Linked DNA regions of Stieleria sp. JC731. The protein of the gene in region 1 interacts with the protein of each later gene in a pairwise test. Links are inferred from orthologs where the notes say so. Each region holds a gene or a part of one and is shown in the gene's direction. Other genes may lie near its edges. The genes, in order: pepT and tpiA.

What was found.
Region 2: the proteins of pepT (region 1) and tpiA interact in binary tests that used the Escherichia coli proteins (3 or more experiments, as listed by UniProt). The link is inferred for Stieleria sp. JC731 from one-to-one orthologs.

The regions. Positions count from the first base shown.
Region 1 is NZ_JAJKFQ010000002.1:1,024,497-1,039,224, reverse strand. Bases 7,164-9,979 are described here. They hold pepT (peptidase T), read left to right. Parts: upstream 7,164-7,855; coding sequence 7,856-9,103; downstream 9,104-9,979. Other genes in these bases: LOC67_RS09495 (4-(cytidine 5'-diphospho)-2-C-methyl-D-erythritol kinase), read left to right, coding at 9,920-9,979; LOC67_RS09505 (3'-5' exonuclease), read right to left, coding at 7,164-7,569. Outside these bases: efflux RND transporter permease subunit, read left to right, coding at 1-954; serine hydrolase domain-containing protein, read right to left, coding at 1,011-2,249; DUF1571 domain-containing protein, read left to right, coding at 2,483-3,343; PVC-type heme-binding CxxCH protein, read right to left, coding at 3,562-6,657; more of 3'-5' exonuclease, read right to left, coding at 6,745-7,163; more of 4-(cytidine 5'-diphospho)-2-C-methyl-D-erythritol kinase, read left to right, coding at 9,980-10,918; SpoVG family protein, read left to right, coding at 11,093-11,620; ABC transporter ATP-binding protein, read left to right, coding at 12,096-14,066; FxsA family protein, read right to left, coding at 14,322-14,728. UniProt on the Escherichia coli protein: Cleaves the N-terminal amino acid of tripeptides.
Region 2 is NZ_JAJKFQ010000002.1:674,076-688,986, forward strand. What follows is about bases 4,767-7,765. They hold tpiA (triose-phosphate isomerase), read left to right. Parts: upstream 4,767-5,887; coding sequence 5,888-6,643; downstream 6,644-7,765. Other genes in these bases: aroF (3-deoxy-7-phosphoheptulonate synthase), read left to right, coding at 4,854-5,891; secG (preprotein translocase subunit SecG), read left to right, coding at 6,714-7,334; LOC67_RS08225 (YicC/YloC family endoribonuclease), read left to right, coding at 7,493-7,765. In the rest of the region: ABC transporter permease, read right to left, coding at 1-394; ABC transporter ATP-binding protein, read right to left, coding at 391-1,398; hypothetical protein, read right to left, coding at 1,395-3,734; hypothetical protein, read right to left, coding at 3,794-4,294; more of YicC/YloC family endoribonuclease, read left to right, coding at 7,766-8,506; gmk (guanylate kinase), read left to right, coding at 8,657-9,259; DNA-directed RNA polymerase subunit omega, read left to right, coding at 9,244-9,522; flavoprotein, read left to right, coding at 9,532-10,140; putative manganese-dependent inorganic diphosphatase, read left to right, coding at 10,186-11,829; SEFIR domain-containing protein, read left to right, coding at 13,084-14,079; SH3 domain-containing protein, read left to right, coding at 14,322-14,822. UniProt on the Escherichia coli protein: Involved in the gluconeogenesis. Catalyzes stereospecifically the conversion of dihydroxyacetone phosphate (DHAP) to D-glyceraldehyde-3-phosphate (G3P).

The DNA.
Region 1 (14,728 bases):
GGCCCGATGGTTCCACTGGAGGTCGTTATCCACTTTGGCAAAGACGACCAACGCGATCGTGTCGAACAGATCAAGCTGGTTGCCAAAGCCCAAGCTCAGATCGCCGCCTTAGGCGACTATGTCACCACGATGTCGGCATTTAATTTCAGTCCGCCGCTTCCGCGCGGTCATAGCGTTCGCGATATCATCGCCCGCAAGATCATCAACGGCAAATCGATTCACGATCAGCTGACCGAGGCTAGGTTCCTTAGTGAAACGCCTAACGAAATCCTCTGGCGGATTTCGGTGCGTGCCAACGCGATCGGCAACCTGGACTACGGGTTGTTAGCCGAGCGTATCGAAAGCACTGTGCGGCCTTTATTGGATGAACAAGGCGTCAAAGGGACGTTCACCGGGGTCATCCCGCTGATCTACAAAGCTCAACGCCAACTGCTGATGGACCTGTTCCGAAGCTTTATCGTCGCCTTCGGAATCATCGCATTTGTATTGGTGTTTGTGCTGCGAAGCGTCAGCGCGACCTGCCTAACGATGCTGCCGAATATCTTTCCCGCAGTGATCGTGTTTGGCGGGGTACAGTGGTTTGGGATTCCGGTCCAGATCGGATCGGTGATGACAGCCAGTGCCGCGCTAGGGATCGCGGTGGACGATACCGTTCACCTGCTGACTTGGTTCCGGCGCGGCATCGATGATGGCCTATCGCGGCATGAGGCGATTCGCGACGCGTTTGGTCGTTGTTCCGGCGCGATGGTCCATACGACGCTGATCTGTTCGAGTGGATTGATCGTGTTCGCGCTCAGCTCATTTGTGCCAGTCCTGCACTTCGCTTACTTAATGGTCGTGCTATTGATCTCCGCGTTGATTGGAGACCTGATTATGCTGCCAGCCATCTTGGCGGGACCACTAGGACGATTCTTTGAAAAGCGGTCCGGATCGGAGACGACTCGTTCTCAATAACCCGCGTCATCGCGATTGATAACGCGGGGAAGACGTTCGTGGATCTAGCGAGTTGCTTATGCTGCGAGGCTTCTTCTGATGCCCGTTGTGGACTTGGCACAGCGATACATCGCTTCGCGGATGGCCCGTTCCCTGGGGTCGTCAAAGATCCGGAAGCTCATCGTGTTGGTCAGGTAAGCGAATGACAATTGTGCCGACGGATCGGCCATGCCAAAACAACCGCCTGCACCAGGACAGCCAAACGCGGAAGCATCACTTCCGAATTGGAATCCGTGACTCGGTTTAGAAAAGCCCATTCCATAAGCGACATCGAGCTTCAAGACGGCATCTCGAGAACCCGCGTTGGGCAGTTCAGCCGGTCGGCATAGCTCGGCAAAGGTCTGATCTGTCAGGCCCAACTCATCGCCACCGCGAGCCAACGCGTCATAGATCCGGGCGACCGCTCGGGCTTGGCCGAAACCACCAGCCGATGGGATTTCGACTCGTCGAAATTCTGGATTCGCCAGAACCGCAGGATCGCTTAATCGCATGAAGTTCACCGAGCGGGCGGTTAATGATCGAGGCCAAATGCCTGACAGGATCATGCCCGGTGGAAGTTCGTTGAGGTGCGCCAACGCTCGGACTCGCGGATAGCCATGGGTACGACTGATCCATTCGTCGGGGATCCGATCGGGCAATCCGATAAAGAATTGCGCGTCCAGCGGGGCTGCAATTTCGTCCTGAAAAAATTGGCCCAACGATCGGCCTTGGGGATCCGTCCGTCGAATCAGTTCGTTTTGGTACCAGCCCAGAGTGAAGGTGTGATAACCGTGCATTCGGCCCGGTTGCCAGAGCGGCTCTTGATTGGCGAGTAGTTGCGTCATCCGATCGTGATCGGCGATGTCGCTAGGTGACAGATGTTGATCGATCGTGATCAATCCTGCTTGATGGGCGAGCAGTTGCCGGATTGTGATCGCTCTCTTTCTTGGGGTTCCGAACTCGGCCCAGTAGTCAGCAACCGGAGCGTCCAGTTCGAAATAGCCTTTGGCATGAGCGACCGCGATGGCGGTGGCCGCCATGCCTTTGGTGACCGAGAAAACTAACGAGACGGTTTCTGGTCCCCAGGGCTGTCCCGACTGTTGGCACTGAGACCCTGCCCAGATGTCGACGACTTTTTGCCCTCGATGATAGATCGCACAGGAGGCCCCGCGTTCACCGCGAAAGCGAAAGTTTTCAGCGAACGCTTCGGCGACTGGTTCGAACCCGGCGGCCACATGTCCGCCGATCATCACTTGGTCGGAAAAGGTCGTTCGCATGGCTCGTGTTATTCCCGGCAGTTTTCAGTCATTGACACAATTTCTCGTCATCGACGGCGAATTGTCGATCTGACCTTGTCTTTGCAATCGTAAGAGAACTATATCGAATTGGGCAATCTTAATTTCGGCATCAAAATTGCCGATACCGATTGAAACGGTCTACTCTTTTCTCCCTTTCGGTCGACTGTGCTATGGACTCCTCAAACTTTCGATTCCGGCTCACCGCAATCTGCATGGCTGTGATCTGCGCTGCAACGCAATCTTCTCTTGGGCAAACGCCCGCATCCGCTGACCAGCCGGCACCCAACGATGTTGAATCGTCGGTCACCGCGACTCCGGTTAGCTATCGGCCTTCCTCCTTGAATCTGCGGTCTCATCCGATTGATCCTGCATTGCAACTGGCCCAAGAAAGTTTGTTGCACGTTCAGACCAACGTCAAAGACTACACGGCACTTTTCGCAAAACGATGTCGCGTTGACGGTGAACTGCCACCACTGCAATTTGCGCACCTGAAAGTACGAAATCGAAAACTTGATTCAGGGCAACTGATTACCCCGATGGGTGTCTACCTGGACTACCTCAAGCCCAGCTCCGTCAAAGGTCGCGAAGTGATCTGGGTTGAGGATCAGAACGAAGGAAAGATCGTCGTTCATCAAGGCGGACTCGCCGGACTACTGACGCTTTATCTTGATCCCGATGGTGCGCTGGCGATGCGAGGTCAGCGATATTCGATCCGATCGATCGGTATCGAAAACCTGCTTCATCAATTGATTTCAGTTGCGCAGGAAGATCGTTTGCACGGCGAGTGTGTGGTCGATATCGACCCAGACGTACAGCTTGGGACTCACAACTGCACGCGAATCACGATCACCCATCCGGAAAAACGCGAGCACTTTCGCTTTCACCAAGCGGTCGTCTTGTTTGACAATGATCTCCACATTCCCATTCGCTATTGCTCGTGGAAATGGCCTGAAACCGAAGGCGGCAAACCGGTTTTGGATGAGGAGTACAACTACTTGAAGGTCAAGGTGAATACCGGATTGAGCCAATCGGATTTCGATCCCGCCAATCCTGAGTATCGGTATTCCGAGTGAGCTGAGTCACACCTCTTGTTGCAAGGCTCCCGCCTTGCAACACCTTGGCTTGGCAGGCTCCCGCCTGCCGCTAAGAGCAATTGCAGGCGGAGCCTGCGAGACATTTCATGCGAGGCAGAGCCTCGCACGAGCCCTTGTCGCAAGGCTCCTGCCTGCCAGTTCGGACACATGCCAAGCGAGAGCCCCGCACGAGTTGGAAGCTGCGCACCGCCCCAGGACTACTGCCGAAGCATCAGATAGCGAAACAAATCGCTCACCTGCTCGTCGGACAAATCCTGCAACAGGTTCTCTGGCATCAGAGACGTTTGCATCGGGGCGAACCGTTCCAGATCGTCGCGGACCAAGATGACTTGACGATTATCTGCGGTCCGAAGCGTGACCGTTTGCGGATCTTGTGCGTGCATCATTCCGGTCAGCACACGACCATCTTCGGTCAGTGCTTGGTACGACTGAAAGCCTTCGCGGATTTCCAAGCTGGGCTCGATGATGGCGTTCAGCCAAAACTTGACGTTCCCACGCTCGTACCCATCAAGGGCGGGGCCGATCGAATTGCCTTGGCCGAACAAACGGTGACAGTTACCGCACTTCGATTTAAAGATCGCTTCGCCACGTTCAACTTCATCACCAGTCGATACATCTTTCAGCGAAGATGCTAGCAAATCAGAGTAGCGTTGGATCTGAGCGATTTTCTCTTTGGATGAAACAGTGACCTGTTTACCGAAGGCTTCCTCGACCGATTGGGTCATCGCTTCATCTTCATAGGCACGTAACTGTTGGACGACGTCTTCTGGAACTTCACGTCGCTTCAGTCGCCAAGACGTGACTTCGTTAACCAATCGTTCGGCCCAATTGCGACGGCTGGCAAGCGTCCGGCATGCTGCATCTCGTAAACCGTGTTCTGCCGAGATTCGTCCATAGAACGCAGCGATCAGGCCACCGGCAATCCGCTCGTCGGCGAAATGGCCAAGCGACAAAATGGCAACGCGCTGTAGCGATGGATCGGCAGCCATTCGCCCGGTTGCCAATTTTAGTAGGGTATCGATCGCGGCCTTCTGCTTCAGCTCACCCAAAAGTTGCGCCAGTTCGATCCGAAGTCCAAGATCTGTTTCGGAGTTTTGAAGCTGCTGAACGGCTTGTTGTGATGCCCCGGCAGGGTCACGACGGAGTGCCAAGATGATCCCAGCGTTTCCTCTGCGTTCTTGTTCCTCAGCCAAAACACGATCCAGCAGCGGCGGCAGTTCTGGCAACGATCGTCCATCGAATGCTCGCGTCAGGCCAACGACCATGGCTGATCGAGAGGATTCATCGGGAGCGATCTTGATCAGCTGTTCGCAATGGTCGATCGCTTTGGCGGTTCCTTCGGACGCATAGCGTTGCATCAACCGGGGAAGGATGGTTTGTCTTATCGCCGTTCGATCCCAGATGGATTCGTCGCTGGCAAGCCATTGTCGGATCGCAGCTGCATCATCCGCATGGGCTTCGACGGCCCACCAAAGTTGCAGCGGGATGTGTCGGTCGGTTTGATCGATCGAACGTGAAGCCAATGCACCGACGATCGCGAGACCGGTTGCCGCATCGATCCGCTTCGCGGTCGAGGCGAGCTGGCTGCGAACACGCAAGTCATGTTCTTGACGGGCAAGTTCGATCATCGCGGGGTGTCCTTGATGCCGATCGCCCAATAGCCGAACAGACCAGAATCTTATCCAGGCATTTGAATGGTTCATCCAGTGAGCCGCTTTTTCTGCCGTCAACAGATCGAGAAGATGAAACGCCCAGAGAGCTTCCAACGACCCTTTGTTTTCGACCATTTGTTCAAGCTGTGCGGCGATCGATTGGTCGCCGCGCCATCCGAGTTCTAACAGCGATCGTCGCCGGACCCACTTGTTCGAATGAGAGAGTTTCTGAACCAGCTGAGCGGATGACAGTTCTGCCAAGTTGCCTTCGCGGTAAACCGGATCTGATCCCTCAGGCCGCAAGCGGTAAACACGGCCGCTTTCTTTATGCCAATCATCAACCGGGTTTACATGACTGAGCCGGGTGTCGTACCAATCGGCGATGTAGACCGCGCCGTCAGGTCCAACGCCCGCGTAGACCGGTCGGAACCAGCGATCATCCGATGTCAATAAATCGCGGCGGTCTTCGGTGCGATAAGTCGAACCGTCTTGGATCAAGTCGCTATGCCAAACCAAGTTGTGTAACGAGTTGGGGGCGATGATGGTGCGATTAAAGTCCTGCGGAAAGAGCCCGCCTTCATAGATGGTAAAGGCCTGTGCGAAACGCCGCGTGTCGCCCTTCATCGGCATGCCGGTGAAATATCCAAACGCGTATGGATTGGTCAGCGGGCCGTGTTTTCCCCAGTTCTTATCGGCGTAGCTTCCCTGCGGATAGTGGTAGCCACGTTTGCTGCCACCGTTGGTGCCGGAGAACAATTCGCCATGAGAATCGATTTCGACACTGAAAGTGTTTCCGCCGCCTTCGGCGAAGATTTCAAATTCAAAAGTGGTCGGGTGGTATCGCCAGATGCATTGGCCTTGGAATTCGACGCCTTTGGTGACTTTGGAACTGACCACACCAGCGGTGGTGCTGCCGTTGGCTCCGTACAACCATCCATCGGGTCCCCAGATCAAACTGTTGGCAACCGAATGAGTGTCTTGCAGTCCGAACCCAGAGAGGTGAACTTCGGGCGGGCCATCGGGAACATCGTCATGGTCTGCGTCGGGGTAATGCAGCAGGTACGGTGGGTTCAAGACCCAAATGCCTTTGGGACCGATTTGAACCGATGTCGCGATATTCAAATCCGTGATCACATCTTTGTGGGTGTCATAGATTCCGTCATTGTCGCTGTCTTCGAAAACGGTGATTCGGTCGGCGCCGGGTGTTCCATCCGGCGGAGGCAACGGAACTTTATCGAAGACCGCTCGCAGGTACTGATCAAAGCGGACCACTTTTAAACCGGCGGGATATTGATATTGCCGATACTGCACGACCCACATGCGTCCGCGGGAATCCCAGCTCAGGAACAGAGGCTGCGCGATTACCGGTTCGCTTGCGACCAGATCTGCTGCGACGCCGGGGCGTAGATCCAGCTGGCCGATCATCTGGTCTGCGGGTGTCGGTTGCGATTCGTCTTTTTGTGCACCCAGTGGCGCAAAGCTACGAAAGATCTCTGCGACCTTCTCGTTTCCCGCCGGTGCTTCGGCAGTTGAAGGTTCGTTTTGGGCAGAAGCGTGGGGGCCGACCAAGAAAACAGACAACGCTGCGATCGACCACGACTGAAAGATTCGATATCGAAGAAGCCAATATTGCAGGAGCATTTATCGCAGAGGGATGGCGCGGTAGGGCGGGTTTTGATTCGCCCATGATAAGCCGCCGCGGTCTGCTCTGCTGAAAATGAGACGCCGCTAAGTTTCGGCGGTCTCGCTTTCCCACGGGTCAACCCATTCCTGCCAGTGGCTCAAATAGGTTTCGTAAGCTTTGCAATCGCATGCCGCCGCTTCGATCCACTGCTTTGTCGACGCGACCAACTCGACTTCTTTTTCCAGTGTCAATTTTCCATGCAGCACCATCGCGCGTAGGAAAACAAAATAGGTATCAAGGACATCGCAGCGACAGTAATCGCTGATTCCAATCAAATCGCCGTCGTCGTATTGCTGCTGAACTTGATCACCGGTGACGTTCATCTTGCCGGGCTTGGCCAGCATCTTGGTCGCCAGATTCAAACCGCCGTTAAAGCGAACCGCGCTAAAGTTTGTTAGCAGGTCCTGTAGGTCGAGATGGGAATCGACGCTGTAGCGGTTCCTTGGCGAGCGATAGCCTTCGTTGGAAAACCATGCCGGGATTGAGATCCCATATCGGAAGGCAGCCAATTCCATTAGCGGCAAATCAAAGGATCGCCCGTTGAAGGTGACCCACTGAGGTCGCTTGTAAACTTCCCAGCCCTTCCAAAAATGAGCGGTGATCACGTGGCTTCGGAAACTCGGCTCGTCGAGTGAGACGATATCGATCAGGCGGAAATTGCGATCGACTTTTGCGATCACAACCGAAATCGGGATTTGGAAGGTATGCGGGATAAACGTGGATCCCTTTTCTTCCAGCAACTCCGCTTGGTATTTCGCGATCGCTTCACTGGGTGTTAGCGACTCACCCGGGTACCGGACTCGCGCGATCAGGTCGCCGTCGGCAATACTTTCGCAATCGAAAACTAAATGGGAAACTTCTTCAGGCATCCAATCCACCGAGTCCTTTGCCGGAATCGTGTCTGTTGACAAGTCAGTCAATCTGCAAGGCTATCATGTATTGCCATCATATCCTGGTCCTGCGCATAAGATAGACGGGCAGCCACCCTTGGCGTCATGCGAAACCCGCACGAACCCCTTCAGAGCACGCCAGCCCTATCTGAACACGACAGACCACGACGATTTTAAGCCGTTTCGGAATCACTCGGTCGGATGAATTGATCCGTCACAGATGATCCCGTCAGCGATACCAGCCACGATTTGTCCAAGAATCTCCATGTACGAAATCAACCGCCAACGCCTTTTGGATCGTTTTTTGCGCTACGTTCAAGTGGGGACGACCGCAGATCCAAAAAGCAAAACTTATCCCAGTACCGAATGCCAACGTGACCTCGGCAAACTCTTGGTCGAAGAGCTGACGAAGATGTCCGCGAGCGATGTTCATCAGGACGAACACGGTTTGGTCCATGCGACCATCCCGTCAAGCGTTGGGGCGACAGGGGTTCCCGTCGTCGCTCTGCTGGCCCACATGGATACTTCGCCCGATGCCCCTGGTCACGGCGTTCGGCCTCAGGTTTTAGAAAGCTATCCCGGCGGTAACATTAACCTTCAAAGCGGCGAAGTGATCACGCCGGAATCTTGTCCGGACCTGCTTAATTTGGTCGGCAAAACTTTGGTTACGACCGACGGAACGACCTTGCTGGGCGGTGATGATAAAGCGGGAGTCGCGATCATTGCCGAGCTTGCCGAAACGTTGATTGAGAATCCACACCTGCCACACGGTGACATCAAGCTGGTGTTTACCTGTGACGAAGAGATCGGACACGGAACGGACAAGATCGATTTGCAGCAGTTAGCCGCAGATGTTGCGTACACGCTCGATGGTGGCGGCGAAGGGGTGATCGATGTCGAGACCTTTTCTGCTGACGGTGCATGCGTCCGCTTTATCGGCGACAGTATCCATAGCGCGATCGCAAAAGATCGAATGATCAATGCGCTCCGCGGAGCAGCTGACTTTATTGCCGCACTTCCACGTGACAGTGAAACACCGGAAACGACCGAAGGCCGTGAGGGCTTCATTCATGCAAACACGATCACCGGCCAAGTTGCCGAAGTCACGCTTGATCTAATCTTGCGATCATTCAACACCGAAGATTTGCCGGGATACGCGGATCGACTTCGTGCGATCGCTGCCGATGTCGAAAAAGCCTGGCCGGGTTTAAAAGTTGTTGTCGATGTCTACAAGCAATATCGCAACCTCGGTGATGGGCTCGCGAAACTGCCCGAGTCGGTCGACTTCGCTGTCCAAGCGTTTGAAAATTTGGGACGGACATACAAAAAGGAAATCATCCGTGGTGGGACTGACGGTAGCGTCCTGACCGAAAAGGGTTTGCCAACTCCGAACCTGTCCAGCGGCCAACACAACATCCACAGTGTTCGCGAGTTCGCGTGCTTGGACGAAATGGCCGCAGCGACGGAACACTTGGTGGAACTGATGAAACTATGGTCGCAACATCGACGCTAGTTGCTGGTCCTTCTTGTTAACAACGAGTGCCAGAAACGTAGGGCTGGCCTCCCATTAGCCGCACCGCGTTAGCGGCGGTTAAATGACTTGGAGAACCTGACAAAGGACCCGGAACCGCACGCTCGCGCGTGGCGGCTGATCGTTCGTCAATCAGCTCATTGCCTTATCAGCCGCTGGCGCCAGCCCGCGGTTTCTGCAACGAACCGAACCTGCACACAGAACCGCACGCTCGCGCGTGGCGGCTGATGAAAATTACCCTATGAGCCGTGCCGCGTTAGCGGCGGTTAAATGACTTGCAGAACCTGACAAAGGACACGGAACCGCACGCTCGCGCGTGGCGGCTGATCGTTCGTTCGTCAATCAGCTCATTGCCTTATCAGCCGCTGGCGCCAGCCTGCGGTTTCTGCAACGAACCGAACCTGCACACGGAACCGCACGCTCGCGCATGCTGGCTGATGAAATTACCCTATGAGCCGCACCGCGTTAGCGGCGGTTAAATGACTTGCAGAACCTGACATAGGACACGGAACCGCACGCTAGCGCGTGGCGGCTGATCGTTCGTCAATCAGCTCATTGCCTTATCAGCCGCTGGCGCCAGCCCGCGGTTCCTGCAACGAACCGAACCTGCACACAGAACCGCACGCTCGCGCGTGGCGGCTGATGAAAATTACCCTATGAGCCGCACCGCGTTAGCGGCGGTTCTCACACGGGCAACCGGGGCTAACGCCCAATCGGCTAATCCGAAAATCAAATTGGACCAAAACACTGGGCCTGGATCAAAACGGTCCGCCAAAATCAAAATCACATTGCTTTGAAATGAAAGTCCATACCCGACCACCAGCCAAGCTCAATCTCTTTTTGGAAATCCCAGCCAAGCGTGATGATGGTTATCACGAAATTGATACCGTCATGACTGCTATCGACTGGCGCGATGAACTAACGGTTGAGTCGATTGATGAACCTGTGGTCGAATTGACTGCGAGTTGGTTGCCTTCATTTGAAAGCGTTGCGAGGGAACTGGGGCTCGATTCGGGTAGTGAGAAAGCGCATCAGTTGCTTGGCATTCCGACGGACGAACGCAATCTGGTTGTCCGAGCTTTGAATGCTTTTCGTGATCACTTTTCGATCGCGAGCGGTTTCAGGGTCCAATTGGGGAAACGGATTCCCGCCGGTGCTGGGATGGGAGGTGCCAGTAGCGATGCGGCCCATGCGATTAGCTGTGCTGCCCATCTCCACCAGCTTTCCAGTGAAGAGCAGGCTTTGCATCAAATCGCCGCTTCAATCGGCAGCGACGTGCCTTTCTTCTTGCCAATGTCGGAAGATGTTGTGGTTGAAGACGAGACTGCTGCGGAGCGGCTTTGGGCCTGTCACGCCACGGGAAGAGGAGAGATCCTCCAACCAGTTGACATGCGAACAGCGATTCACTTCGTTGTCGGCTATCCACCTGCGAGCCTTCCGACAATTGAGGTTTATCGCAGGCTAAAAGTTCCTGCGGCGCCGATCAACTCTTCAGGTTTTCTTGCCGCGTTACGCAACGATCGTGCAGAAGATTTAGCAACGTCGATGATGAACCGACTGAGCGAACCAGCCTTAGAAATTTTTCCAGAGCTGAATGAATTGTTGGAATCACTGTGGCAATCTGGACTCCAACCGTGTCAACTAACTGGTAGTGGGTCGGCATGTTTTGGAATAGCGCGTGATGCGGAGCACGCTCAGCAAGCTTTACAGCAACTTAAGACTATCCATTCGGTTCCGGCTCTTTGGCGAGCAACACGGAGTGTTTCTGCGGCCGCAACAATTGAGAGAGTGATTTAAGACTGTTGATTTGCATTTCATCAAACGAAGGCAAGCGTCACGATCGTACGCAGCGTTGATGCATCACATTTGGGTCGCAGTTTTAAGTCACCACATGAGTTCGATCCAAGTTAATGCGCCGACATCAGAGAGGGAGTTGAGATCGTGGAAATCACGGAGATCCGAATCAAACTCATGGAGTCATCGGAAGATCGACTACGTGCCTTCTGTTCAATTACCATTGATGGATGTTTTGTCGTTCGCGACTTAAAGATCATCGACGGTTCCAATGGTCCCTTTGTTGCTATGCCGAGTCGCAAGTTGACCGGCCACTGTGATCGGTGTCATCAGAAAAACCATCTGCGGGCAAACTATTGCAATCACTGCGGGGCGAAACTGAGCTTTGACAACGATGGTCTGCTCGATTCGCCTCAAAAGCTGTATGCCGACGTCGCCCATCCGATTAACAGTGCTTGTCGCGAATTGATTCAAGACGCCGTTATCGAAGAGTTCGAAGCAGAACTGAGTCGATACAACCAACCTGGCTATCGCTCACGCTATGACGATGATTTTTATGATGCGGGCGAAGACGTCGAAACGGCGTTAATCGATCAGGCGCACAAGTCTCCTAGCGGTCCAAAGCAACGTGCCGACAACAAGGACAACAGGGTTTCGAATTCGGCCAGCGAAAAAGATGACGAGTTTGGCGCGGGCATTTTCTAAGACCACGCTCCGTCTGGTTGCTGACGCCTAAATGTTGACACTTCGTTCGTGTCGATGGCTTTTCTGATATCACTCGACCGTCGAGAAAATACTCGCGGTCGAGGTGACCGGCATCGCGGTACCCAGCATCACAGAAGATCGCCGTAGTCCCCTGTCGGTGGCGTCGAGATCGTCGCGGAACTTGTTTTGCCCAAACATGCTAAATGGCCTCGTTGTTTAGGGCCAACCGCATCCGCTCTGGTCGCTCCACTCGTCTCCTGCTAAAAGTTCTGTTAGCAGCCTGTCGGTCGAATATCGCCTTTTACTCCTTGCAAGTAGCATTCTTTCCCGCCCGTTTTGCGGAGAACGTTTTGCTGAGAACAGGGCGATTAGGTGAAAGTCGACAGGCCGAGCAAGGTTTTTTCAAACCTGTCGACGTCCAAGAAGCAAACTTGGATTGATAGCAAATACGCCCGCAGTGACCATGGAAGGTTCGGTGACTAGCCCCTTCGCACGAGTACTTCGAATCGCCGTCCACCGTTGGTGGGCATTGATCGGGATCATCGTTTCATCGCTCGCGATAGCCGTGCTATGGAGCGCGAATATCAGTGCGGTGCTTCCCATGGTCGATATCGTTTTTGCAGGGAAGACGGTTCCAGAATATGTCGATGAGACTTTGGAAACGACTAACGATCGGGCCGATGAAATTCGTTTATTGCTAGCGAATGATACACCCTTATCCGGCGATCAGTCCGAATCTCAACTGCGTGCCGAATTGGAACGCAACAACTCGCGAGCCCATTGGTACGGGATCGCAAAGCCGTACGTTGATACCTATGCGCCCGCAACACCGTTCGGGACTTTGTTGGCGATCCTGACGTTTTTGGTTGTCGGAACCGGCTTAAAGTTGATCGCTTTGATCGCCAACATGATGTGGGTTCAGTATGTCGCGGGACGTACCGCAATTGACGTACGCGAGCTGTTTTTTCGCAAAGCGCTTCACCTGGATCTTGACCACTTTGGCGAAAATGGCTCGGCCGATTTGACGGCCCGTTTAACCAACGATGTGTCCTTGGTAACTGCCGGGGTGACCACATTGTTGGGAAAGATGACTCGTGAGCCGCTGAAGATGATTGCCTGTCTGATCGGTGCGGCCATGGTGTGCTCTCGCTTGTTGCTGCTGGTGATGATCGTGATGCCGATCCTTGCGATCGTGATGCAGAAGCTTAGCCGTGCAATCCGTCGCGCCAGTCGACGTGCGATGGAAGAGATGAGCCAGCTTTACGGGATGTTGAATGACTCCTTTTCGGGCATCCGGCTGATCAAGGCTTCCAACACACAAGCGTTCGAGCGTGCAAGGCTGCGGCGAGGGACATTCGCGTATTACCACCGCAGCATGAAGATGGCGTTCTATAACACGCTTGCCCGTGGAACGACCGAGATGATGGGAATCACAACGGTCTCACTAGCGATACTGGCCGGTGGCTATCTGGTACTGACCAAGCAAACGCACCTCTTCGGATTGCAGATCACTACCGAGCCACTGCAGCAAGGCGAAGTGTTCTTATTCTTCAGCTTTCTCATTGGTGCTTCGGATCCGGCACGAAAACTTGCCGACGTTTGGAGCGGATTACAACGTGGAATCGCCGCATCAAATCGCGTGATGGAAGTTGTCGATCAAGATACACGGGTGAAAGAACCCAAGGTTGCCAAGACGGTTTCGCGGCCACATTCAAACCTTCAGCTGAAAGATGTTGAGTATCAATACCCGTCCGGGCCACAGGTTTTGCGAGGGATCAATTTAACGATTCCTCATGGCGAAACGGTCGCGATTGTCGGGCCCAACGGCAGCGGCAAAAGCACAATTATCAGCTTGTTATGTCGCTTCGATGATCCACAGGCGGGACAGGTTCTGCTGGATGATGTTCCGATCAATGAAATGCGAACGCGAGACCTGCGCAAGCGAATTGCGTTGGTCACACAGCGAACGATCATTTTTGAAGACACGATCGAAAACAATATTCGCTATGGTTGTCCAGGTGCCGATGAACACGACGTTGTCAGGGCGGCAAAGTTGGCTTTTGCTGATGATTTCATTCGCCGCAAGACACCGCAGGGCTACAAGACAATGCTCGGTGCCAACGGCATGCGGCTTTCTGGTGGGCAGATGCAGCGGATCGCTTTGGCGCGAGCCTTCTTGCGTGATCCCGACATCTTGATCTTGGATGAAGCGACCAGCCAAATCGACTTGGAAAGCGAACAATTGATCCATCAAGCGCTACAGCAGTTCTTGGTTGGCCGAACCGGAGTCATGATTACTCACCGAGCAAGCACGCTTGCGATGGCCGATCGGATCGTCGTTATCGAGCAGGGTCGTGTCGCGAGCGAAGGCGACCATGATCATCTCGCGAAGGACAATCGATTTTATAGAAGCCTTTGCGGCGCCGAAGTCCGAGACGCCGCTTAGGTGTTTTGTCACGCAACCGTCGCTAGCGCGATACCGGCTCAGTTCGGATTCGATGAGCCGCATCGGCGCTAGCCGCGGTTAAGTGAAGCCCCAACACCTAGCTCACCAATACGCAACCGTCGCTAGCGCGACAACGGCTCAGTTCGGATTCACTGAGCCGCATCGGCGCTAGCCGCGGTTAAGTCAGCCTCAACACCGACGCCTAACACACAACCGTCGCTAGCGCGATACCGGCTCAGCGTGACTGTCAACGACCTACCGGCGTGTGACTTTGCCGTCGATCGTGTTGGGGTCATCATATGTTTGCGGACGTTCGCTCTCGAAAAAACTCGATCGAATCTGAACGTTTTTGAACCCGCTAAAGTATCTCGAAAACAAGGTCTTCCGAATCAGATCGCGTCCGATCGGAACGAGCAAGACGAATCCAAATGCGTCGGTGATCAAACCAGGTGTTAGCAACAAGGCTGCGGCAAACACGATCATCAACCCGTCTTGAATTTCACGGCTGGGCACACGGCCTTCACCAAGGGCAGCATGGAATTTTTGCCATGCCATCAACCCTTCGCGTTTTGCCAGATACGATCCCAGCACCCCGGTCGCGATCACAACCAGAAACGTTGCTGCTGCGCTGGTGGCATCCGCAAGTTGCAGTAGCAAATACA
Region 2 (14,911 bases), 350 kb from region 1 along the record:
CGATCTGCCAAGGCGAAAGCGTCGTGATCGAAAGCAATTCCAGTGTGCCGTCATCAATCTCACTCTCGAGCGATCGATAGGCCGCCAAAGGAACGATCAACATCATTGGTAGCGCCAACACGGCGTAATAGCCGATCATCATTCGAGGCGCCGATGGCGATGTATAAATCTGTGGCATCATCGAAAGACTGCCAGCGACCGTCCAAGCGAGCGCCGCGAACAAGATCAGCGAAAACGTCACGACGAACTGACGACTTTTCAGCGACTGACGTGTTTCCTTGACCAAGATCGGATTGATTGCGTCGCCAAACCGTTCGCACCGTCGATCCAGTGCATCCAGCCATAGCGAAAACTTGCTTTCCGGAGCAGTGGGCTGATTAACTGCGACACTCATTGAACCAAACCCTCTGTCACTTGCAGGAAGACATCTTCCAAACTTTTCTTCCGCGCCGAAACCTCGGCGACCTGATAACCGGCGCCAACCAGATGGGTTACGATCGCGGCCTGATCGGCGAGTTCGCCGCTAAAGCCGAATCGCAACAATTGGCCATCAACGATCACAGAATCGATCGACACCTGTGGCTCCAATTGAGCCAGCGTGGCGGTGACTTCGTCCTGCCGATTGAGCACACGGATTGTTAGCTCCGCTTCATTCTGCATCTCTTTTTGTATGTCATCGACGTGGCCGGTTGCCAGCAGTTGGCCTTGTTCGATGATACCGACCGCGTCACACATCTCGGCAAGCTCGGTCAAGATGTGACTGCTAATCAAGATTGTCTTTCCACGGTCGGCCAGATCACGAATCATGCGCCGCAATTCGATCCTAGCGCGTGGGTCCAGACCTGCCGCGGGCTCGTCCAAAATCAGAACGGCAGGATCGTGAATGAGCGCCCGTCCTAAACAAAGACGCTGCTTCATGCCTTTGCTTAAACCGCGAATCGGCTTGTCGCTCATCTTTTCGGTGCCAGTGAAACCGATCACCCACTTCAAACGTTCGTTGCGTTCCCGACCGACCAAGCCATACGCGCGGGCAAAGAAATCGAGGTACTCGCGACAATTGACATCGCGATAGGTACCGAACGAGTCCGGCATGAATCCCAAGCGTTTGCGGACAAGTTCTGGATCATTGACCACGGAGAACCCATCAACGAAGGCATCGCCATAACTAGGCAGATCCAGCGTTGCCAAAATCCGCATCGATGTGGTTTTCCCTGCGCCATTGGGACCGATGTACCCAAACACCTGCCCACGTCCGACACTGAACGTGATGTCGTTGACGGCTTTCGTATCACCAAAGAACCGATGCAGACGCCGCAATTCAATACTGGGCGTGGATGATTCGTGAACGGCGGGAATGTTGCCTACATCAGTGCTGGCTTGTTCAATCGATTGACTCATGGCAATGTCCCCATCACGTAACGCACACTCTCGACCTGTTCGGCATCAGAAATCGGCACCACGTCATCAGAGATACTCGAAAGCCCGATGAAGGTTCCGTTTGGCAAATCGCCTTTGACGAATAGGTATTGATTGAGCCAGATTTCGAAAACGCCATCGACCGCCTGGGTTCCGCTGCCACTGATTTGACGATTGGCAAATAGCGAAAGGTCGCGCACCTTTTCCGAGCGGCGATTCTGACGTGATTGTGAGACAACCGCACCGACCGGACGATGCTGCGTATAAAGCCCTCCCAAAATCTTTGATGAAACGCGAACGTCTTCGACCCATTTCACAGTGGAAGTGCTGCCAGCTTGAACTCGATCGGCGTTCCAATAGCGACCGTCTGACGAACGAACCAAGACCTCCGTCAAATCAAATGGCAGGGTGCTGGTGATGTCTGCGAACTGCTGGTTGGGTGTCGCGCCACTGGAATCAAACGGCTTCAATTCGCCGAGTGTCAGCTTGCCAAGATCAGGACGGACTTGGTGCGTGACAAATTGCGTTTGCGTTCGCGAGGGCAAAAATCCGGACGAGAACTGCTGGTGATCCTCTTCGATTCGAACCTGCTGACGGACCTCGTTGACTTCACGATCAATATCTTCCCAAGCCGTATCCGCATTGGGATAAAGAAAGACCTCCGCGTCTTTATTGAACCGAATGCCTCCGGCTTGACTGATCCCAGCAAACGTTGTTGATCGCGTCCGTTCGGCAGCGTCGCCACTTTGCCCATCAACCCAAGTCAATTGGCGGACACGAACGACCGTCCCGAAACCATCTGCAAGGATGCTGTAGGTAAACATTGAAACGGTTGTCAGCAGAGCCAGCACTGGCGCGATCAGGAACATCAAGTGCGATCGATGACTGCGTGTCGTCCATCGATAGGCGATCGGGCCAACCAAGATTACGAACAGGGTCAAAATGCCCATGAAGGTATACACCGGCGGCTGGGCAACACCGGGAATCAACCAACGTTGATGGCGGCTGTCACCTAAGATCGGATCGACACCGCGTCGCAGCATCGGCGATGCATGAAAGCCGGTGATGTACTGGACAATTTCCGAAACCAAGGAGACCTGTGCTCCGGCTTGATCAGTGATCACAACCGTTCCGGCACCGGTCGACCGAAAGATCGAATTCGACCAAGAACGTTGCAGTTGCTCGATCACTTCTCTCGCTTCACCAGACCAGCGACGCAGGTCGCGTAGATCTGCAGGAGTCGTGTTCAAAGCAGTCGGTGGAATCCATCCACCGTTGGGCAAGCTAAATCTCATACTGGCCTGTGCGTTTGCCGCATTGGCCAATGCTTGCTGCGTCCATAGATCTGCTTGATCAACCAAACCGAGTGCAACCGCAAACTTAGGCTCGATGTTGGCGTTGTACTCTCTCTCACCGAACCACTCGGAAGTCATCTTGAGTCTTAGCTTATCGGCAATTTGGTTCTCGACTGAGTTTTCATCCCATGAAGTCGATTGCCCCAAACCTTCCGAATCGGTCACACAGATAAGAACGCCACCATTGAGCGTCCAGTATCGAATCGCGTCGATCACTTTCAACCAAACTTCTGGATCAACGCTTTGACTCTGAGGCGGCCCCTGCAGTAGCTTTGCATCCATCACGATGCAATCGAGCGGCTGAAGCAGACGCCAGTCTGTTGGCATGTCCTGTTCATTCAATCGTGTCACGACGCTTGCCGAATTGACGATGAAGTAGCCTGAGTCCATCGCTTGCTTCGGCGCCTGGTCGACGACACCCAAGTACCCAATATCACACCAAAACTCATGAGGCATCATATTGAACGGATTGCCTATGGATCGCTTCGGTATCGGGGCCCCGACATCGGACCTGTAGTTTGGTAGCGGGTCACCGTTTTCCAGCAGCTCGATTCGAAAGGTTTCACCGATCGTCCACTTCGAAAAAACCTCGTTGACCTCCATCACGTTCTTGCCTTGGTCAAACGTCACTGGAATTGTGATCGCGGTGGCGTTGTTGGCTGGCAGATGGATTTCCGTTGGGGTCAATCGAATGGCCAGCTTTCGCTGTGCTGACAATGGCCCGACGGTTGAATAGATCTTGGCCTGCAATCCGACGTTGCCGACGTCGAACAAATTGGTCAGTTCAATGGTCGCCGTCAGATTGGCCGTCGGTGTCGTCTTGCCGTTGACATCCGGCGCCGGCAACGTGACTCGCTTTTGTGCTAGCGCTTGCACCAGGTCAAGATTGATCCCTTGTGCCAGTGCTGGCGAACGGTCCAAAGCGAGCAGTGTCAGGCAGAGAGTCCAAATAAATAGCTTCATAGGCTTTCGATGCGGTGCTCGCTTTCGATGTAGTGCTAGGGGTTTCATCTCAATCGGCATCAAGAATCCGTCGGATCTCGAGGAGCCAGCAATTGCGGCGGAAGCTGGTCTCTGGCGAAAGGACTGCTTTCAACGTCGGACTTTTCGCGTCCGATGGGGTAGATGAGCAGGAACAGCCCAATCACTTGAATCCCCACCAGCGCCACCGTCGACTTCATCACCGCCAGGTCTCCTAGGGAGATGGCAGCCAATCGGGCGACCAAGAATTGCACTCCAATAAACATCAGTGCCACGCCGACCAAACGTGGAAACATCGACACCGACCAGCTGAGCAAAAAGAAGATGACAAAGAGCGCGAACGAGCTGAGCACAAACGCCAGGCCAATGGCAGCGGCCATCGCATAGTCACCGCCATCACCTGCGGCAGAAACGACCGCCGCGATCACCGCACAGACCGCGGTCAGAATCATCATCGATTGAAATGAGATCCGCGGCAGCAACCGGCTGGGCAAAACCGGCTCGGATTCCGATTGACGCCCGGGAGCTTGCGGCGATTCCATAAGCAGTCCAGCTATTTCGTCGTGGTGTCGTCAAAGTTGATAAGAAGATCGTCGAGGAGAATGCCGCATCGGCCACTGACAGTTTAGCGGGTTCGGTCAACCCTCTGTGTGGGTCGGCGGTTTGGGCAGCCTTTCTGGCAGCCTTTCTGAACAGCGAACCGTCCTGGCGGAAAACGGCGACGGAGCACATCACTGACCACCAACTTGCGGGGGAAGACAACTCCGGCGATTTCGCCCCTGCGTCCGAAACAGTCGAGGCTCGCGCTTCCCAATGATCCGCAAATGATTCGCGAACGCTTCGTCGGCCCTTCCCGCGGAAGACACCAGCAGGAGACTCCACCAGGGCTGATTTACTTAGGAATCCAGCGAAAAAACCGAGCTTCGGCTCAGAATTGGGTTTTGATAGCGACGCCTTGCGGCCGAATGATCGTCACCAGGGGCTCGATGAATCTTAACAATCGACGTTTGCCCTCGACGACAGCCGCCCTGGCTAGCTAAACTCTGTGGCTCGATCGAGTTCCCGCCCCACTTCTGTAACTAATAAACCACCTGAACCACCGTGATTTTGATCCTCAAGGGCGGTGCGACCGAGCAGCAAATCGACCACGTCATCGAACGTGTCGAAGCGCTCGGCCTGAAAGCCCACCTCAGCCGCGGCACTTTTCGCACCATTGTCGGCATCATCGGCGATGAATCAGAGATTGTGGTCGAATCCATCCGCGCCATTCCGGGCGTGGCGAAAGTCGTTCCGGTGTTGCCACCCTATAAGCTCGCATCTCGCGAAGCCCATCCAGAATCCAGTGTCGTTGATGTCAGCGGCGTTAAAGTTGGTGGCGGACACGTTTGCTTGATCGCCGGCCCATGCAGCGTCGAAGAAGAAGACCGCATGCATCGGATTGCCGAGTCGATCGCAGCTGCCGGGGCGAACATCCTTCGCGGCGGAGCGTTCAAGCCACGCACCAGCCCGTATGCGTTTCAGGGATTGGGCGAAGAAGGCTTGCGACGCCTGCGTGACGTCGGCCAAGCCCATGGGTTGCCCGTTGTCACCGAAGTCACCGACCCTCGATTGGTTGACTTGGTTGCCGAGTACGCCGACTTGTTGCAAATCGGTGCCCGCAACATGCAGAACTTCGCTTTGCTAAACGAAGTCGGCGCGTCAAAGCGACCTGTCCTACTGAAACGTGGAATGTCAGCCACCATCACCGATTTGCTGATGTGTGCCGAATACATTCTTTCGCAGGGCAATCCGAATGTGATCCTTTGCGAGCGTGGAATCAAAGGCTTTGACCCCGCGACCCGAAACCTCTACGACGTTGCCGCGGTCCCATTGGTCCAGCAACTCAGCCACCTGCCGATCATCGTGGATCCTTCCCACGCGACCGGTAAACCCGAATTGATCCCTGCCTGTGCATTGGCAGGGTTGGCAGCCGGTGCGGATGGAGTTCATATCGAAGTCCATGATTGCCCTGAAGTTGCCAAAAGCGATGGCCCTCAAGCTTTGCTGCCCGAGCAATACGCCGAGCTAGCCCAGCAGATGAAAAGCCTCGCTGAACTACTTGGAAAAACCATTTCACCTTTGCCGGAGACAACCGCGTGAGCCGCCGAACCATCATCGCCGGAAACTGGAAAATGAACATGCGAGCTGACAGCGCTGCGTCGCTCGCCAAAGGCGTCTCCGAAGCGGTCGGCGAAAACCCGTCTGTCGAAGTCGCTGTCTGCCCACCTTCGGTCTACCTGCATCTTGTGTCGGACGTCTTGGCCGGATCGGCTGTCGGACTTGGTGCACAGAACCTGTACCCAACCGCTGACGGTGCCTTCACCGGTGAAGTCAACGCCGCGATGCTAAGCGACTGCGGATGCCGTTACGTCATTCTCGGACACAGCGAACGACGTGCGTTGATGGGCGAAACCGACAAGCAAGTCAGCGAAAAACTGGCTGCGGCAATGGCCGGCAACTTGGTTCCAATCGTCTGCGTTGGCGAAACGCTCGAAGATCGCGAAGCCGACAAGACCGAAGAAGTCGTCGAAACCCAAATCCGTGGCTCGCTCGAAGGCCTGGACGAAGCCCGCGCCAGCGGCGTGGTCATCGCCTACGAACCTGTCTGGGCAATCGGCACCGGCAAGACCGCATCGCCAGAGCAAGCCGAAGAAGTCCACGCGTTCATCCGTAAATTGCTCGGTGAGCTATTCACGACCGAAATCGCCGAGCAGATGCGAATCCAATATGGCGGAAGCGTCAAACCAGGAAACGCCAAGGAATTGCTCGGGCAACCGAATATCGATGGCGCACTGGTCGGTGGCGCTAGCCTGAAAGTCGACGACTTCGTCGGCATCATCACCGCAGGTTGATCGACGGATCGGCAACCTCGCATTTAACATCGCAACCACACAATCAAACTTAAACGGACTGTGAGATCCAATGGCTGATTTATTTCAAAGCGCCGGCTCTCTGCCAGTGAACTTCTTGCCTTTGGCGACACTCGGCAGCGCTGCGCTGGGCTGGGTGATGTTCATCCTGTCGATGTTCCTGATCCTGCTAATCCTCGTCCAACGTGGCAAGGGCGGCGGTTTGGCCGGAGCCCTGGGTGGTCCCGGTGGCCAAAGCGCCTTTGGCAGTAAAGCGGGTGACACCTTCACGGTGATCACTGCGGTATCAGCGATCGTCTGGGGTTTGGTTTGTGCGATCGCGATGTACACGCTTGGCGTTCCGCCAGTCGCTGTTGCTGACGAAGACTTGGATCTGGACACCAAGCCAGCCTTGGTCTCACCCGAAGCCGAAGGCGGTGCGGCCGGTGGCCTAAGCGGACTCGAAGGCCTCGGTGGCCTCGAAGGTCTGGACTCCGGCCTGATGACCGATCCAGCAACTCCACCTGCTGACGACAGCAGCGAATCGAGCGAATCAGAATCGGCTGAGTCGAGCGAAGGCGATGCCTCCGCGACCACCGAAACACCTTCGGCCGAGCTAACACCGGCAGCCCCCGAAACGGAAACTGCCGAAGAAGCCGACACGAGCGGCGAATCCGAGAAAGAAAGCGAGTAATCGCGTGCGGTTGTCGATTGCTTGAGTGGTTCTCCGTCGGTCAACCATTGGCCGATCCCGACTTTTGGCAATTTAGACAAAGCACCAAACTCGCCTTTGGCTGTGCACCACCGCAGCGATGCACGCCGAACCCATCCTAGCACTGATTTGCCCTGCGAATGACATCTGCCTCTGCTGCCCAAGTCGTCGAAAACTCCGATCGCGAACTTTCCGACGGCTCGCGCGCCTATGCAGTCTGCAGCATGACCGGCCAAGGCCGCGCCGCAGGCGATTCGTCACTGGGAACCATCACGATCGAACTCCGTTCGGTGAACCATCGCGGTTTTAAGTCCAGCATTCGCAGCCCCGAGGCGATCACCCCGCTGGAATCACGGATCGAATCCGAACTCCGCCGACACCTTCACCGTGGTGCCGTCAACGTCAGCATTTCGGTCGAACGACACGGCAGCCAGACGCCGGTTCAGATCAACCCCGCCGTCCTAGCTGACTACCTTCGGCAGTGCCAACAGGCGATCAACGACAGCGGCGTCTCCGGCGAACACGTCACCATCAGCACCGCGTCATTGGTTTCCCTTCCCGGTGTTCTTTCCGGGGACCAGGGCCAAAAAGACGACGACGCCCTTTGGCAACAAGTCAGCCTCGTTGTGTCATCAGCGGCTGCGAATCTGACCGCCATGCGACAAACCGAAGGTCAGGCGATGGCGGAAACACTGGTAGCCGACTGCGAGACCATTCGGCAGCACGTCGACTCGATCGCTTCGCTCGCACCGCAAGTCGCCGATCAATACCGCTCGCGGTTGGAAACGAAAGTCAATCGCCTGCTCGCTGACTTTGATGCCGAAGTCGGCCCGACCGATCTTCTGCGTGAAGTCCAGGTGTATGCCGACCGGACCGACATCAGCGAAGAAATCACACGACTGGGAAGCCACTTGACCCTGTTTGAAGCGGTCCTCCGTGGCGAAAACGAGAACGCCAAGTCAAGCCAGAAGCGAAACCAGAACGGCAACCGCGACGAACCCGCCGGGCGAAGACTGGACTTCATCACCCAAGAGATGTTTCGCGAAACCAATACCATCGGTTCCAAAGCGAATCACGCCGGGATTTCGGCACTCGTCGTCGAAATCAAATGTGCGATCGAACGGATGCGAGAGCTGGTTCAAAACTTGGAATAGCCGTTTTGCTAACCTAAGTTTGCCTACCGACCGCCGCCGCGGAAGCCAAGCCTCACGGCCTGCCTTCGCAGCCCAGCGGTTTAGTCATCACCCTATCAACAGCAGCCCCGAAAACACACAGCGCGACAGCTTTGTCGCCACGACCAGGCCATGAGTGAATCGAACGCCGCAAAGTTAATCATCATTTCCGGGCCCAGCGGCGCCGGTAAATCGACGGTGACAAAACGGTTGCTGGCCGAGTGCGAACTTCCGCTACGGATGAGTGTCTCTGCGACCACCCGAAAGCCTCGCCCTGGTGAAATCCCCGGAAAGGCCTATCATTTCGTTTCGCAAGACGAATTTGATCAACTGCGCAGCGACAATGCGTTCCTAGAATGCAAAGAAGTGTTCGGACGCGGACACTGGTACGGAACACTGCGTAGCGAAGTCACCAACGGCATTCGGGCAGGACAATGGGTCATCCTGGAAATCGATGTCCAAGGTGCCTTGGAAGTGATGCAACATTCCGATCTGGATGCCATTTCGCTGTTCATCCATCCCGGTTCGATGGAAGAACTCGAACGACGACTGCGTGACCGGGGAACCGAAAGCGAAAAAGCGATTCAAAGTCGCTTGGAAACCGCCGCCGATGAGATGCGGTTCCTACACGAATACCAATACGAAATTATCAATGGGGCGGTCGATGCGGCCGTCGCCCAAGTTTGCCGAATTCTTAAAGACCACCAGGAGAACCAGGTATGCTCGAAGAACTGAAAGACGAAGAAACCGTCAACAAGGTTGGCGGACGATTCAAACTGAGCACGCTGATCCAAAAGCGTTTGGTGCAGCTCAACCAAGGCAGCCGAGCGCTCGTCAGTGTCGACACCCACGACAAGATGTCGATCGTGCTCAAAGAGATCCTGCAAGACAAGATCTTCTTGAACACCGACAACGAAGTCGAACAAGTCACCGAATTGGACTTGGATGCGACCATCGCAGCGGCAGAAGCTCCCGATCTTGATGCCGCCGATCTGTAGGCACTTGGCGTGACCGATTCGCCAGCAATTGATCCGTCATCTCGCCAACAGGATGCTTCCAAGCGAATCCTGTTGGCCGTTGGCGGCGGAATCGCCGCTTACAAATCTGCAACCCTCTGTAGTCGCCTGGCCCAAGCCGGCCATCGGGTTCAGGCCGCGATGACTCGCTCGGCGACAGAGTTTCTTGGCCCAGCGACCCTGACCGCACTCTCAGGTCGCCACGTCGCGATCGAATCTTTTGACCCCAAGCATCCTCTTGGGCCACATATCGAATTGGCAGATGGCGTCGATCTCATGATTGTCGCCCCCGCAACGGCAAACCTCATCGCCAAGTTTGCACACGGGATTGCCGATGACCTCGTCAGCACGCTCTACTTGCAAAACGTGGCTCCTGTGTTGGTCGCACCCGCGATGAGTGATCCGATGTGGTCAAAGCCTTCGGTCCAACGCAATGTCGCGCAGTTGGCTGAAGACGGTTGCCATCTTGTCGGGCCGGAATCGGGCTGGCTTTCCTGCCGCGTCCGTGGTACCGGACGGATGAGTGAACCGGAAACCATCCTCGACCGCGCTTTGAATATACTGGCGTCTCCGGATCGACGAACACTCGACGACAGCTAAGAATATCGCACCTGCGATCCCGTTCATTATCCGAAAGTCTTATCCATGCCTCTCTTCGTCTTCGGCCATCGCAACCCAGATACCGACGCGATTTGTGCCGCGATTGCCTACGCCGATTTCCTTCGTCGCACCACCCGACCTGACGCGATCGCGGCTTGTTGTGGCGCACCAAACCAACGGACCGAATTCGCGCTCAAGAAAGCAGGGCTGTCTCATCCACGGATCGTGATGGATGTCCGCCCCACCGTCGAAGACGTTTGCCAAACTGATGTCACGCTGGCAACCTGTGACGAGGTTTTCTACGAAGTCTATCGCCGGATGGATGATCGCGGCCTGCGGAGCATTCCCGTTGTCGATCGCGAAAACAATCTCTCCGGCATCGTCACGCTTCTTGATCTGCTGGAACTGGTCCTTAACAGCAACGTCGATCCGACAACCGGTCGGCAGGTCCGAACGAACCTGTCGAAGATCGTTTCGGTGCTCGGTGGCGAGTTCCAACATGCGGTCGAACCCGATCGCGACGAAGACCTGATCGTCAGCGTCGGCGCGATGAGCGCCGGAGGCTTTACCGAACACATCAAGCAATTTCCCGCCGGCCGATTGATCGTCGTCAGCGGGGACCGCCCGACAATTCAACTTCCGGCACTGGAACTGGGCGTTCGAGCGTTGGTCGTCACAGGCGGATATGAACTCAGTGATGGCCTGATGCAACTGGCACAGGCGCGCGGAATCTCTGTCCTGCGCAGCCCCTTTGATACCGCGACAACGACCATGCGGATCAAGGCGGCTCAGCTGATTAGCGGCGTTGTTGAATCAGACTTCATGTCGCTTCCGGCGCGGATGCCTGTTGCCGACGCTCGGCGTGAGATCTTCCGCTCCCCGCAAACGATCTTTCCGGTCTTAGAAGACGGTAAGCTTGTCGGTGTGCTCAGTAAAAGTGACTTGGTTAACCCACCCAAGCCCGAACTGGTGCTGGTCGATCATAACGAAATTGGACAAGCCGTCGCCGGGGCGGATGAAGCCAACATCGTCGAAGTCCTCGACCATCACCGGCTTGGTGGTTCATTGAAATCCACCGCCCCGATCCGTTTGACAATGGAACCGGTTGGCTCGACATGCACGTTGGTTGCAAAGATGTTTCGCCAAGCCGGCATCGATCCCGACCCATCGATGGCTTTGTGCATGGCATCGGGAATGATCAGTGACACGCTGTTCTTGCGTTCGCCGACCACGACATCGACCGATCGAGACATCCTGAATTGGCTGCAGCGATTTTGCAAAGTCCAGTTGGACGAGTTTGCCAACGAGTTCTTCAGTGTCGGATCGGCACTGCGAACTTGCACCCCAGATCAAGTCGTCCGCGAAGACTGCAAACAGTTCGAAGAGGCAGGTCAGAAGTTCTCGATTTCGCAAATCGAAGAGATCGGGTTCGACCTGTTCTGGCAACGCAAAGAAGAACTGTTCAACGCACTGGAAAGCATGGCATCGACGCAGCAGTTGGAATTCAGTGCGCTGCTGGTCACCGACATCGCAAGCAACGGCAGCTTGTTGATGATGAGCCGCGAGCCGCAGGGCTGGGAAGAGATCAATTATCCCGAGCTGGAAGACCGGCTCTACCAGCTCGACGGTGTTGTCAGTCGCAAAAAGCAGCTGCTTCCGCTGATCAGCAGCTTGATGGAATCGAATTGATCGCCGCAGGACCGGCAAACCACCCGTGGATGAATCACGGAGATTGGCTTCAGTTGGGCTGCAAAATGGTCGAAACAGGTGTAACCAAACGAATGCGGTATCGCCGCGGCCGGGTAAATTAAAAACGTCCCGACACACCGTCTTGCACGAACCTGGATCGTATTGGATACTTCTAGACTTCCGTGAGACGTCGTTCATCGTGTTTCGCGGCAGAACATGCCGAAGTGGCGGAATTGGCAGACGCGTTGGATTCAAAATCCAATTCTGGCAACAGAGTGAGGGTTCGAGTCCCTCCTTCGGTACTGGTGGATCACTTCACCGAAAGACAAAGCCCAGCGGAATCATCTCGATCCGCTGGGCTTTTTTCGTTTTCAGCTTCCAATCAGCCGCAATGCGTTAGCCCGCGGTTAACGCTCCACAGAGGTGCTCTTTGAAAGCCTCACAGACGCCCTCTTGAAACGGATACTCGCATCCAAATCAGCCGCAAGGCGCCAGCCTGCGGTTAAAGCTCCATCGAGGCCTTCTTAAAACGAATTCTCGGCCCCTCGGATTTCGCCCAGCTTCAAAAGCAGCCCGGGCTGATACCCCTGTGTTGATGCCATGGGATTCAGTTGTCGCCACCAAAGCGTGCCCCAAGGAAATCCATCACGACAATCGTCGAAAACGGAGCTCAAGATTCAGGTCATCAAGTGCACCGCGCAACCGCTTGCGACATAGCTCCTAAATAATGAGCGGTGCGTCAAAGCCTCACGCCACGAAACCTCGCCGCCTTTGGCAGATCAGCCGTGATCAACCACGAAATCCAAAGCTGCCAAAAGGCCTCGAAGATCCTTGTCAACAGTCAAAATGCGGACTTTCTCCGATGAATCCTTTGAGTTTTCTGTCCTTCGCATTCAGCCGCGAAATCCGAATTCACCTTCTTCGCGATCTCCTGGTTAAACCTATCGCCCAAAAACTTCGAGAAGAGTTTCAGATTGACACGACAAGACGAAGCAGTTGCGAACTGCCATAACGTCAACAGCAGTTCACACGGGATTGCTGACCGAACCGTTTCAGGCTCATCAATTCAATTCCAGCTCTGCAAAGCCCCCACCACACCCGACCGAAATGGTAAAACTTATCTTCCCAATATTCACCCAGCGAGTGATCATGAACGGCAATGCGACTCATTCGGTCGTAATCCTAGATTATCATTAATATTACCCGACTAAGTCGGGTTTAACTTGTACCGTTAGCCGGCAGGAAAGCACCTAAATGTCAGCAGTTGTCGAACTCCGACTGGGTGATCTATTCGATGGCCCAGCCGATCTGATCGTATTACCTTGCTCCACGGGCGGCACGATTACGCGATTCGTCGCAGAACGCCTACTGCAATATTCAATCCCCACTCCAAAACGCGGTATGGCGCATGGTGAAACTCACATTGTGCCATTCACCGGCGCGGAAAACATAGCGCAGTTCGTTGCATTTGCGGCCTCGGTAGACGGCATCAACTCAAGCGCAGATGCGATTGAAGCAATCGGAACATCAGTCGGGGAATTCACGCGGGCCAATGAATCGATTCGCAACATATCCGCACCGCTTTTGGGCGCCGGTGCGGGTGGACTTCAGAGTGAATTGGTGGTTGATGCGCTGACGCGAGGATTTCGAAAATCCGCCAGCGACTCCGCGAGACTTGTTATTCATGTGCTACACCAAAGCGTGTTTGACCGCCTGCAAGGTGTCGAGTCACCATCAAAAGTGACTTCCACACCTCCTGAGTCACCACAACGAGTCTTCATTAGCTATTCAGGAACAAGCGACCGGCACAACGAATGGGTCGCAGCACTTGGGACATTCCTGCGAGCAAATGGAATTGATGCTCGCCTTGACCAATGGCATCTGCGCAAAGGAATGGACTTGCCACAGTGGATGACAAACGAACTTGAATTAGCAGAACGTGTCGTGATTGTTTCGGATTCACGATATCGCGATCGCGCGGACAAACGAAGCGGAGGAGTCGGCTGGGAAACCATGTTGATTCAAGGCGATATGGCACAACAACCGCCTGACAGCCGAAAATACTTGATCGTCGTTCGTGAGGAACAGTTTAAAGATGGGATTCCAAACTATCTCAAAACGAAATTCTCAATTCACTGGTCAAGCACTGGGGATGAAGGAAAACTTCGTGATGACCTCCTTAAAGAACTGTACGATGTAGAACTTGCACCGCCCATCGGTGCTCCACCTTCGCTCTACGTAGCTGGTTAAAATAGCTGCCCCCCGAGTCGCGAAGTCGGGCGTTTTGACAATGGAGAATTTCTCGTCGCGACCGGGCGATTGCCAAAGTCATATCAAGAAGTTAGATGCCACCACGTAAACCCAAAACATCTACTGGTTGGGACACAACACGAATCGGAACATGGGCTTCGATCATCGCGATTCCACTAGCGATTGTCCTATGGTACATAGACGCGATACGTCTTATTTCCTCATCAGCTCCAACTGTAGAAATGTCTACAAAAGGCGCGAACAGCCCTGTGATCGAAGCAGGGCGTGACGCTGTCATTGGCCCCTACACTCCCAATCGCCCCGCCCCACCTGATCCGTCCCCCCACAACCCAACGCATGACACCGCACCCCAGAAGGAATCGGTCATTGGGGGGCGATCGATGGTCTCGTCTGGTGACAATAGCCCCGTGGTTGTTGCAGGTAGAGACGCAGTTATCAACCTCGCTTCAACTAAACCTGACTTCATAACGGATCACGATGGCGCTGGCGCCCTGCTAATGACCCAACCCGACTTTCGTGCTTTCATCTCAGGAGCACTGTCGAGTAAGAACGACAAAATTATCGGACGCATAGTCAATGGGACCCCTGTCGCGAAAATCGAACTCCTAGACGGTGACCCGGAGCAACCGAGTCCACCATGGGCCAAGGTTACGGTTTTAGACGGAGACCTCAAAGGACAGACAGGCTGGATACTAATGACCTCACTTCGAGTGCCCAACTGAGGCAAGCATGACATAACAACGCATTCGCTTTTGGTCAGAAGGCGATAGGACAGTCGGCAAGCAAGCCATTTCATCGAACTTGCATTGGC